DNA from 2 places in the Colwellia sp. BRX8-9 genome. Region 2 is predicted to be linked to the other one. Evidence: predicted binding sites of a transcription regulator. Region 2 holds the regulator's gene; the other holds the start of a gene.
The links. The regulator FNR, encoded in region 2, switches genes on or off when oxygen is low (the NO sensors DNR and NnrR bind a similar motif). The targets are predictions, from matches to a motif close to TTGATCTAGATCAA.
Positions count from the first base shown of each region.

Region 1: hemN (oxygen-independent coproporphyrinogen III oxidase) is a predicted target of FNR. The motif match lies at 3,043-3,056, and genes of this name have one in related genera.

Region 1 covers NZ_JACGVN010000009.1:21,237-27,605, reverse strand. The annotation lists gene H4J70_RS20685 (GIY-YIG nuclease family protein) at 1-337, opposite strand, end outside; tRNA gene H4J70_RS09345 (tRNA-His) at 643-718, opposite strand; gene H4J70_RS09340 (DUF1285 domain-containing protein) at 953-1,510, shown strand; gene hemN (oxygen-independent coproporphyrinogen III oxidase) at 1,560-2,930, opposite strand; gene H4J70_RS09330 (DUF2489 domain-containing protein) at 3,099-3,590, opposite strand; gene yihI (Der GTPase-activating protein YihI) at 3,600-4,187, opposite strand; gene H4J70_RS09320 (VOC family protein) at 4,961-5,485, opposite strand; gene H4J70_RS09315 (M61 family metallopeptidase) at 5,612-6,369, opposite strand, start outside.
Region 2 covers NZ_JACGVN010000015.1:37,684-44,052, forward strand. The annotation lists gene H4J70_RS13375 (heavy metal translocating P-type ATPase) at 1-2,245, shown strand, start outside; gene ccoS (cbb3-type cytochrome oxidase assembly protein CcoS) at 2,275-2,487, shown strand; gene H4J70_RS13385 (sulfite exporter TauE/SafE family protein) at 2,493-3,170, shown strand; gene fnr (fumarate/nitrate reduction transcriptional regulator Fnr) at 3,209-3,928, shown strand; gene uspE (universal stress protein UspE) at 4,078-5,004, shown strand; gene ttcA (tRNA 2-thiocytidine(32) synthetase TtcA) at 5,115-6,077, shown strand; gene H4J70_RS13405 (glucosaminidase domain-containing protein) at 6,187-6,369, opposite strand, start outside.

The DNA of each region.
Region 1 (6,369 bases), on a different contig from region 2:
TAAGGTTAACCTGTTCCTTGAGGTATTCTGTATCAGTCATACCAAAGACAACGGGATTTATACCTCTGTCAACAAATGCCACATCCTTTTTAAGTTTGCCGCTAAGAGCTTTTAAATTACCTTGTACTTCTCGCCCTTTTTTTATTTTTTCTCTGACATCTCGCTCTTGTTCATTGTATTTAGCGATAGTTTTTTTAGGGGGAGATTGCTGTATTTTTAAATTTAAAATGCTCAAATCGGAAACGACTTGCTCTTTTTCTGAACGAATTGAGTAATACCAATAAACTAACATGGCCAACGCCACAATCTCTATCAAAATAATATCAGTTAAACTCATACATCCCCTTTATCATTTAACATTTAAATCCATATTATTAATAACTTGCCTTTTTTTGTGTTTAAATTCAACATCAATTTAAATTTTCAGTAAAAAGCACAGGAAATAGACAGTAAATTCCCTAAACAGGTAAAGTTAATTAGTTCCGGTCGATGTTGAAGATATGAGCTGGAAGTTGGATATACGTGTAAGTAATTAGACCTAATTAGCTTCAAATACTCACAGAATATGCACAGGAGCATTCATCAGAAAGTGCTGATTATAGTAGGTAATTGCCCAGAGGCTTTGAATCTAAAGGGGAAGAATGGGGTGGCTAAAGGGACTTGAACCCTCGACAACCGGAATCACAATCCGGGGCTCTACCAACTGAGCTATAGCCACCACTGATATTACTTGAAGCGCCCAGTGATAAGGCGCGGAGAGTATATTGTATTTTTAAGCAGATTGACAAGAAAAATTTTTGCTTTTAAGCGTTTTATAGGCAACATTCTGCTTAACTGTACTTTTTGCTGATTATTAACTTAATTTTAGATGCTGTTTTACTAATGTCTCCTCATACTGTATTTTTACCTTAGGTATTAAAATTACTATCCAGCGGATAATTTGGCGGTATAAATGTCACTAGACAAAATTTCTGAACAATTAAATAAACTAACACCAGGTAACACTAAAAAATTACCGCCGATAGAATCATGGAACCCACCGTATTGTGGCGAAATTGATCTACAGGTCAAAGGTAATGGTGACTGGTTTTATGGCGGCACAATATTTAAACGGTTATCGTTAGTTAAACTTTTTGCTTCGGTTTTATTAAGAGAAGTCGCTGGTGATCGCGACGAGTACTTTTTAGTGACACCCGCTGAAAAAGTTAAGATTATCGTTGAAGACGCCCCTTTTGTATTAACGCAATGGGCTTGGCAAGATGATAACAAATCAATAATGACGGTTAGTACCAATGTAGATGACGAGTTCGTGCTTGATGAAACTCATCCGTTAACGATGAATGCTAACGGCGAATTATATGTATTAGTGCGTCGTAATTTATTGGCAAAAGTTCACCGTAATGTTTATTACCAATGGGCCGATTTAGCACAAGAAGAGGTTACAGAAAAAGGCGTTGAATTAATTTTTTCAAGTGCTGACCACAAGTTTAGTTTAGGAAAAATTGATTAAATTTCTCACCTTTATAGTTATTTATTATTTATAAAGGTGAGAGTTCCGCTTAAATTACCCGCGAGAAGCGCTGTTGGTTAACGTGCTGTTTCATGTAAGCATCAAAACTCATACAAATATTACGAATCAACAAGCGTGCCTTCTGATCTACTTTAATAAAATCAGCAGTATTTTCAACCAAACCATCACTGATAAATGTTTTCAGTAGTGGTAAATCTTCAGCAAAATATTCTTCAAAATCAATGTCGTACTTTTTACTAATCTGTTTTTTATCAATATATAAATTACACATTAATTCACGAATAACTTCGCCACGGATCACGTCATCTGTTGATAAACTAACCCCTTTCACTTGTGCATTTTTTCTAGTATCTATCGCTTTATAATAGGCTTGCAATTCTTTAATATTTTGACTGAAAGAAGTACCGATATTACTAATAGAAGAAACACCTAATCCTAACAAGTCACAACCACCCTTTGTAGTATATCCTTGGAAATTACGGTGCAGGGAACCCTCTTTTTGTGCAATAGAAAGTTCGTCATTAGGTTTAGCAAAGTGATCCATACCAATGAAATCGTAGCCAAATCCACAAAGCTTTTCGATGGCAAGTTTCATTAAGGCAAATTTTTCTTGCACGCTGGGTAACCATTCGTCACGTAATTTACGTTGGGCAGCAAATCGGTTTGGAATATGTGCATAGCTAAACAATGAAATACGGTCGACATCCATCTCATGAGCTTTGTTAAGCGTTTTTGTAAAGGTTTCTATAGTTTGGTGAGGCAAACCATAGATCAAGTCGATATTAATTGATTTGAAGCCCACTGCCTTTGCATGGGCAATAAAGTCGCTAATAAATTCGGTTGATTGCACACGATTAATTGTTTCTTGTACTTTTTTATCAATGTCTTGTACGCCAATACTTAGACGATTAAAACCTAAATCAAAGAGGTGTTCGGCAAGGTTCATTTCAATTTCACGCGGATCAATTTCTATACTCATTTCTACATGTTCAGCAAAAGTGAATTTTTCTTTTAATAAAGAGACTAATTTTGTGATTTGGATATGGGTTAAAAAGCTGGGTGTGCCGCCACCCCAATGGAGTTGTTTAACGGTGTAGTCAGTAAAAAATTCAGCTCGTGAACTAATTTCTTCCGCTAAAAACTCTAAGTAGGTATCGGCCTTGTCACGGTGGCGGGTAATTACTTTATTACAGCCACAGTAGTAGCAAAGGCTATGGCAAAAGGGAATATGTACATACAAGGACAATTCACGGTTGGGTGAATCTTTCACTGCTTGGATGAAATCTTGTTCAGAAAATTCATCATGAAATTCTAATGCCGTTGGATAAGAGGTATATCTAGGTCCACTGGTATTATATTTAGACAGTAATTTAGGGTCAAAAAATTGATTTGCTTGCATGGTTGGTTACCGAGTTAGCCATTACTTATATACGCGTTATCAATCAAAATATAGATTGAATGGTAACGGGTATATGCTAAGCAACAGTTTAACAATGCAAACATTAACAATATTGATCGAGCGCAACAAAGCGTTATTAACTTAGTAAAAAGTTAACTTGGTAAAAAATTAACTTGCTAGCGCACTCATACGTTCTTGGGCATATTGATGCAAAGAGATAACGTCAATATTTATCTGTGCGGATAAATCGCTCTCTGCTTTCATACGTTCAAAATCAAGTTTCATACGCTCATTTTTGGCAAGTTTCTTTCTTGCATCAAGAATAGGCATATGTTTAATTTTATCATAAAGTTCAAAGACTGCAGGAAACTCTGCTGACAAACCACTGCTCAACTTTAAAGAATCGAGCAATACACTCAATCGCCAACAACCCTCAGCGATATCACATTGCTCTTCTTTCATTGCGTGGGCAATAATCACGACACTACTAAGGATCTTACTATCGTGCTTTGCTAAGGCAATTTTTTTATCTTGCTCTGCCTGTTTTATTTTAGCTGTTTGCGCTTTTAGCTGGCTTAATAATTTCACCGCATAAAAAGCAAGCGCAGCAATAATAATTACTCCGCCAACTACTATATAAATCCAAGGAGTTGAAAACATGATAAAGCCTTATTCGAATTTTGACAGGTCACTGTTGTCAAATTTATCCCAAAGATCATCACCAGATTTTGCTTTGCTTGTCGTTTCAGGTGATTCGTCGTCGTCATCTTCATCTTCTATGCCGAGTATCTCACGTAGCTGTTGATGACGTTCCATTTTTTCATTGAAATAATCAACATCTTCGTTACTTAGCGAAATATCTTCATCTTGCTGGGCAAGGATACTTTGCAAGCGGCTATCTTCTTCAATAGCGAAGAGTTCTTGTTGCAATGAGGTATCAGCTTCAACAACACGAATAGCAGCAATTGGAGAGTTATCTGCTTTTACTTTGTTTTTGGCTTTAAAAGGTTGCACCGCCGCTGTTACCGGTCCGCCAAGATCTATTGGTTTTTTACTACCAATGCGCGGATCTTTCTTTTCTGTAGGTAAGTGAGATTCTTTACCTGCATCAAAAGCTTCTTTTTGTCGGTTGCCGGCTTGCTTTCCTGTTTTCTTCTTTGGTTTTCTATCAACAGGAACTAGGGCTTTTTTCTTATCATCTTTTACTGCGCCGATAGGACCATTGCCTTGTTTTCTAGATTTTTTGGTACGAGACATAAAATAATTTCGTTTTTAAATTCAATGGTTCTATTTTACGTTATATTGTAGGAAACAGCGATAGTGTTTTTCATGATTAATTTTCAGACATAAAAAAACGATGAACAAGTCATCGTTTTCATCAAACTTTAAGTGGTTATCCTAACCTATTAGCAATTCCGTTTATAAGCTTTAACGTATTATTATTTTTTATGTTGCGTTAAATACTCGGTTCATTTTTTATCGGTCATCCTGACACTTTATTGGGTTGTCCTTATCGGTCTATTGACCTAAATATTAACAATCATCCTGATATTAACTTAATCATCCGTATTCTTTAAAAGTAACCTCTCATAAGAGAAGGTTAAGGCTTTCCGTGCAATTCAATCCATTTTGTTATTTGGCTACAAAGTAGCTGGACAATACTTTACCTTAGTTTATAAATGTCGCAAGTTATAAATATACATTTATTTACAATTCATTGAGTGTGAAAGGTTAACTTATTGTTTTTAAAGTCTATTGATTTATTTAAAAGTTAATGAATGGTAAAAACATGTTTTCTCTATGGTTAATGTCTTACATAAATAATCACAAATAGAGTACATTGTTACGCTCGCTTTATATACGAAACCCTTCGTTTTATGTACTAATGTCCTATTTCGTTCAGTTAATGAGAGAAATTTGTTGTGATTTTTAGGTTATACCATGTGCGCAATAAACTAAGCTAAATAGAAATAATAGCTTAGTTTTATTTATTGGATATTGTTTGACCATTAACGAGGGGCAAAATAGTTTTATTCGTGTAACCAGGCCGCGTGTTTTGGTGCAACTTTAGTAACAGCCCACTCTTCAATCATTAAAGGAGCAACCCTTTTTAATTCTTTCATTTGTTCAACTGTACCGGTATTCGCTGCTAATTCTAAGCGGTGACCACTCGGGTCAAAGAAATAAATTGATTTAAATACACCATGATGAACTGGGCCTAATACATCAACACCTTTACTTTGTAACTCTTCTTTTGCGGCGACAAGTGCATCAACATCTTCAACTTCTAATGCGATGTGCTGTACCCATGTTGGTGTGTTTTCATCTCGGCCCATGGTTGGAGAATTAGGAATTTCAAAAAAGGCTAAAACATTACCCATGCCCGCGTCTAAAAATATGTGCATATAAGGGTCTGGTGCCTTAGTCGACGGTACCTCATTTTCAGCAATGGCTACCGTTAGCTCCATGTTCAAATGTTCTTTGTACCAATCAACAGTAACTTTTGCATCAGTACAACGATAAGCGACGTGGTGAATTCGTTTCATTTTGATCATTTTAAACCCTTAATATTCTAGTTTTGAAAGCAACAAGGTTATTTTTGCACAAAGTAACTTTTGTTACTAGTTTGTGGGTTTTTAATTACACTAGCGTTTTACTTTTTTGTGGCAAAAAATTTACAGTTAATTTTTACAGCGCCATTTTTTGCTAAGCGTGCTGTCTACTTCTGTAATAGCGATGGCCGCCAGTGGTGAATCAATAAAAACAATGTGACCGGTCATTAATTGATCGTCACGAAAATAGTGGCAGGTTAGCTCAGTATTTTCTGGGAAATGATCAGCCAGTTGCTGCAACGATTTTTCAGTCACTTTGATATTATTTACGGCAAGTAAGATATCGTTAACTGCCAAGCCGGCTTCAGCTGCAGGAGAGTTTTCAATAACCTGAGTAATTTTCACGCCTAAAGGTAACGCGCTATATTGTGCACCGATATAAGGAGAATAGGCGTTATTGTCAGTAGTCTCTAAGCTATTAAATTTTTTGAACTTTTGAGCGGTAAAAGCAATACCTACTTGCTTAAGTAACGGGGCTAATTCAATACGTTGAGTATTGTTAAGTAAGGCTTGAAAAGCTACTGTAATATCGTCATTACAGAGAATATTGGCAATGTTTATAAAGTCTTCCTCACAGGTACCAATATTTGTTCTACCAAAATGTATCCATAATTCGCGCATTAATGTGTCTAAGCTGTAGACACCTGCTGACTTTTCTCTAATGGTTAAATCTAGCCAGAGTGCAATTAAAGCGCCCTTAGTATAATAACTAACAATATTATTTACGCCATCTGGTCCTTGTTGATAAAACTTGGTCCAAGTATCAAAGCTGGAGTCGCTGACACTTTGTTTTAGTTCCCCTTTACCCCGGTATACTCGGGTAGCTG
Region 2 (6,369 bases):
TCCCGCACTAAAAGGTGAGCCTCTGGTTCCTGAGCAGTTACAACGTAATAAGTTACTTGATGATGACAGCCTACAAAGTGAATTTACTTATAAAAATGATGAATATAACGAAGCAATTTTAACGATTGACGGTATAAGCTGCGCGGCATGTGCGTGGCTTATCGAAATGCAACTTATCAAGATAAACGGCTTAATTAAAATTAATGTAAATGCCACGACACAACGTGCAACTGTTCGATGGAATAATAGTGAAGTACAACTTAGTGAGCTGATTAATCATATCAGCAATATTGGTTACCAAGCCCTCCCTTTTAAAGCGAGTACCGCCGAAAAACTTAACAAAACCCAAAGTAATAATTATATTAAACGCCTAGGTATCTCTGGTATTTTAATGATGCAAGTCATGATGATCGCTTTTGGCTTATACTTTGGCGCCTTTTCTGGCATGGATGAGTACAACTTAATCTATTTACGCTATGCGAGTTTATTCTTGACCTTACCTATTGTCACCTATGGCGCATTACCCTTCTACAAGGGAGCTATTAATGCTTTAAAAGTGAAGCGTTTATCTATGGATGTTCCTGTTGCTATAGCGATTTCACTGGCATTTTCGGCCAGTGCTTGGGCAACAATCACTCAGCAAGGTGAAGTCTATTTTGAATCAGTATCGATGTTCACTTTTTTACTACTTATTGGTAAATTTTTAGAATTTAGAGCAAGAAGTCGCGCTGCGGAAGTCTCGGCTAACTTGCTTAAGTTAATGCCGATGATAGCGACAAAACTCATTGATGATAAAGGAACAGAAAAAGAAGTCATACTACCAGCAAAAAAACTTCGTCCTCTCGATATTGTACTCATAAAACCAGGCGAAGTGGTTCCCGCTGATGGCACAATAATTACAGGCAGCAGCCAACTCAACGAAGCGATGTTGTCGGGTGAGCAGTTACCCTTAAATAAATCAATAGGCGATACTGTCTTTGCAGGCACTATAAATGGTGACGGTAATATCAACGTTGAAGTTAAACAAGCCAGTGAACATTCTTTTTTAAGCCAACTGATCAGATTAAGTGAATCATCTCAGGCGCATAAACCCAAATTAGCAAAATTATCAGATAAAATCGCTCAATACTTTGTTGCGGTTATTTTACTAACCGCTATAGGTACTGCATTTTATTGGCAACAGCATTTACCTGAAGAAGCTTTTTGGATCACCTTATCGGTACTCGTTGCTACCTGCCCTTGCGCCTTGTCACTGGCAACCCCCACAGCGTTAACCTGTGCGACCACACGCTTAAACCGCGAAGGTATCATGATAAAATCTGCACATGTTATGGAAACATTACCGAAATTAACCACTATTGCCTTTGATAAAACAGGTACCTTAACTTCTGGTGATTTTTCTATTAATGAAATAAAGCGCTTTAATAATGAAAAGCTTAACTATAGCAAGCAGCAGGTTTTAGCTATAGCAGCAGCGCTCGAGTCTTATTCTGAGCACCCTTTAGCCAAACCGTTTAAAGCATTTCGTGATTACTCCTACCATACTCAAGCCGTTGAAATTAAATCTGGTGCTGGTATTCAAGGGAAAGTGAACGGTCAATACTTTCAAATCGGCAAACCTAATTGGTTGCTTAGCGAATCAAGTATGTTGGCAGAATTTGCGACGGCTTCTTGCCTATTAGTAGCAGACAACCAATTAGTCGCTGCTTTTTATTTAAGCGATGAAATTCGCAATGATGCCCAAACGCTGTTAGATGACTTAAAGAAATGTAATATTTATACCATCATGCTATCGGGTGATAACCCTGCTGGCTGTGAAAAAGTTCAGGCATTGCTACATTTAGACGAGATACATAGTACTTTGACTGCGGCTAATAAGATGGCGATAATAAAAAATCAGCCTAAAAACTCAACCGTTGCTATGGTCGGCGATGGTGTCAATGATACGCCAGTATTCGGCGCAGCCCATGTCTCGATTGCTATGGGGAGTGGCACCGATATAGCTAAAAGCGGTGCCGATGTTATCTTACTCAATAATCGTTTAAAGTCGATAACAACATTAAGACAGGTCGCCAATAAAACTCGTCGCATTATTTGGCAAAATTATTTTTGGGCATTCGGTTATAATGCTATCGTATTGCCCCTTGCCGTCTCAGGCTACATTACCCCCTATATGGCGGTTATAGGTATGTCTGCAAGTTCGATATTGGTTATCACTAACTCGTTACGTTTATTAAAAAAGTAAACGCAAACTTATAATAGAGCATAAAGACCATGAGCATTATTTATATTTTGATCCCCATAGCGATAATCCTAACCTCTATCGCCATTTATTTATTTTTTTGGGCAGTAAAAACTGAACAATTTGATGATTTAGAGAAACAAGGTATGAGTATCTTGTTTGATGAAGATGAAAACACTACCACCAAAAAGTCCACTGAAACCCATAGCGAAAATACAGCTAAAAATGATACGGGTAGTAAATAACAGCCATGTTGAGTATAGATTATTTATCGGCATTCATCATCGGCTTGTTAGGTTCGGGACATTGTATCGGTATGTGCGGTGGTATAACAACGATGTTAACATCTGCTATATCACCGCAACAAAAAGGCAGCGATAAATTTAAGCTGGTCGGTGCATATAATGTTGGCCGAATTTTTTCTTATAGCTTAATTGGGGCAATCGTTGGATTTAGTAGTTCTATTGCAATAAAGAATATTGGCGTTCCATTAGGTTTTTTACGGTTATTTGCAGCGGTATTTTTAATTTTATTAGGCTTGTATTTAGGCCAATGGTTAATGTGGCTATCAAAAGTTGAAAAAATGGGTAAGTTCCTTTGGCGTTATCTATCCCCGTTAAGTAAAAGGTTTATTCCCATTAATAATGCTAAACAAGCGCTAGCATTAGGAGCAGTCTGGGGATGGTTACCTTGTGGTTTAGTCTACTCGACATTAACTTGGTCCTTAGCCAGTGGAAGTGCCCTCAGTGGCGCCCTAATTATGACTAGTTTTGGTTTAGGTACTTTACCAGCCTTGTTAAGTCTTTCACTTGGCTCTTTTGGTATAAAGTCGTTGGTAACAAACACGAAATTCAAGAAAATAATGGCGCTAATGATAATTTCATACGGAATATACAGTTTAATGTTTGCATATCAGCAATTGTTTTAATATGATCGATAAATTAGGGATAACTCATTTAGGTTAATATGTATAAAAAGCCATGTTCTACATCTCAACATATTCATTGTCAAAACTGTAGTATCAGCGAGCTGTGTTTACCTTTCTCTTTAAATGATAAAGAGCTCGATACACTAGACAGCATTATTGACCGTAAACGCCCTATCCATAAAGGCGAACAAATTTTCCAAGATGGCGACAAAATGCAAGCTTTATACGCTATTCGCTCTGGAACATTCAAAACATTTACGGTTAATGAACAAGGTGAAGAACAAATTACCGGTTTTCATTTAGCGGGTGATTTATTAGGTTTTGATGCTATTGCTGAGTCAGAGCATCCTAGTTTTGCAAAAGCCTTAGAAACATCTATGGTCTGTGAGATACCTTACAATACTTTAGATTCATTATCGAATACGATGCCTAAGTTGAAAAAACAAATTCTTCGCATGATGAGTTCAGAAATCCGCGCAGATCAAGAAATGTTAACGCTACTTAACCGCAAAAATGCTGAACAACGCTTAGCAACTTTTATTTCAACCTTAGCCAGTCGCTATCATGCACGGGGTATGTCACTAACAGATTTTCGCCTAACGATGACGCGAAGTGACATTGGTAATTATATTGGTTTAACGGTTGAAACCATCAGTAGATTATTAAATCGTTTTCAAAAAAATGAATTAATCACAGTTGATGGAAAACTCATCACAATACTTAATATGGATAAACTTAACGAGTGTGCTTCACTGTAGTTTATCGCTTTTTTAAATAATTATAGATAAATGCTTAACATTAAAGATGTTAAGCATTTTTTTTATTGAAATATTATGATTTAAAGCAAATAATATCTATTAATTATGGTCTATTATTAATATTATTTAATAACTAGGGAGTAAATATTATGGATAAGTATAAAAAAATATTAGCCGTTATTGATCCAACCACTGAAAATCAAAAAGCGTTGAAACGTGCGATTGAATTAGCACGACATAGTGGCGGACAGATCACTGCATTTTTAACCATTTATGATTTATCTTATGAAATGACCACCATGCTTTCTGGCGAAGAGCGAGAAGCAATGCGTCAATCGGTTATTAATGATCGTAAACTATGGTTAGACGAAAAGATTTCAGAAACTGATCACCAAGACATAACCATAGATACCTGTATTATTTGGCATAATCGCCCATTTGAAAAGATCATAAAAAAAGTACTGGCTGAAAACTTCGATATTGTCATCAAAGGCACCCATCAACATGACAAGCTAAAGTCGGTTATTTTTACGCCAACAGATTGGCATATCTTAAGGAAATGTCCCTGCCCAGTATTACTGGTTAAAGACCATAGCTGGCCAAGCAATGGTAATTTACTTACCGCACTCAATATCGGTAGCGATGATGATGAGCACAAAGCGCTTAATAATAAGTTAACCCAAGAATCAATAGTGTTTTCTTCACTGATTAAAGCCAATGTTCATTTAGTGAATTCTTATCCAGGTACGCCAGTAAATATTGCCATTGAAATTCCAGAGTTTAACGCCTCTGAATATAACGACACTATGTTTAATCATCACAAAAGTGCGATGAAAGACCATGCTAATAGCTTTAATATTCCGCTTAAAAATACCCATGTTAAAGAAGGTTTACCTGAAGATGTTATTCAAAGTATTTCTAAGCACGTTGATGCTGAATTAGTTGTGTTAGGTACTATTGGTCGAACGGGGATTTCAGCGGCACTTATTGGTAATACTGCAGAGCATGTCATTGACCGCCTTAACTGTGATGTCTTAGCGATAAAACCTGATGGTTACCTCTCGCCATTAGCTTAATATTGAAATATGTAAATATCCATTAAAAAGCCGAGGATTTCCTTGGCTTTTTGCTATACTACGCGCGGTAAAATTCATACTTTTTATTTCAAATATCTCTAGGAAACACTATGAGCGCTCAATCAGCGACACCAATAACATCTTTAACACCCAGCCAAAAAATACAGCTGAGTAAACTTGAGAAGCGCTTAAGACGACATGTTGGCCAAGCTATCGCGCAATATAATATGATAGAAGATGGCGATAAAATAATGGTGTGCTTATCGGGTGGCAAGGACAGTTACGCCCTTCTGGCTATTTTAATGTTGTTAAAAGAATCAGCGCCCATTCATTTTGATATCGTTGCCGTTAATCTTGATCAAAAACAACCTGGTTTTCCTGAGCATATCCTTCCCGAATACTTAGAAGCTTTAGGTGTTGAATATAAAATTGCGCAAGAAGATACCTACTCTATTGTTAAAGATAAAATACCTGAGGGGAAGACCACCTGCAGTTTATGCTCTCGTTTACGCAGAGCTATTTTATACAAGGTCGCGGCAGAAATAGGCGCAACTAAAATTGCACTAGGCCATCATCGTGATGACATGGTTGAAACACTGATGCTAAATATGTTTTATGGCGGTAAATTAAAATCAATGCCAGCAAAATTGGTCTCTGATAATGGTGAGCATGTCGTCATTAGACCGTTAGCTTTTTGTAAAGAAGCAGAACTCATCCAATATGCACAACTAAAAGCGTTCCCAATTATTCCTTGTAATTTATGTGGCTCTCAACCTAATTTACAACGTCAAAACATTAAGAAAATGTTACAGGACTGGAATGTTAATCATCCAGGACGAATTGAATCTATGTTTACTGCCATTCGCAATGTGGTTCCATCACATTTGTGTGACAGTGAACTTTTTGATTTTAAAGGGATTAACGCTGATTCAGGCATTATCAATGGTGGCGATATCGCTTTTGATGATGAACCTATTATTGCCGCTCAATTAACAAACAACGTCAATATTGAAGACAATTCAAAAGCCAAACTTTCATTAAGTAACAGTTTGAATATTATAGAAATAAAGTAGAATCTACCTTAATTAATACCAAGTATCTAAGCGCGATAACAACACCAGTTAAAAGAATGAATGTTATCGCTCGCCATCATTATCTGACGCGTAATACAATAAGCCGAGCCTAAATAACCTTAGGTTTTGGCTTCGACAATATTTTATCAAAATACACTTTATTATGGCGGATCATTTCTGTTATTTCTAAGACATAATCAGTGCCTCTAATAGAATAACGCAGTAATCCTGTTGCTAAGATTTGTGGCGATAGTGGTTGTTCTTGAGCGCGTAACTGCCCTCTAATTGAACG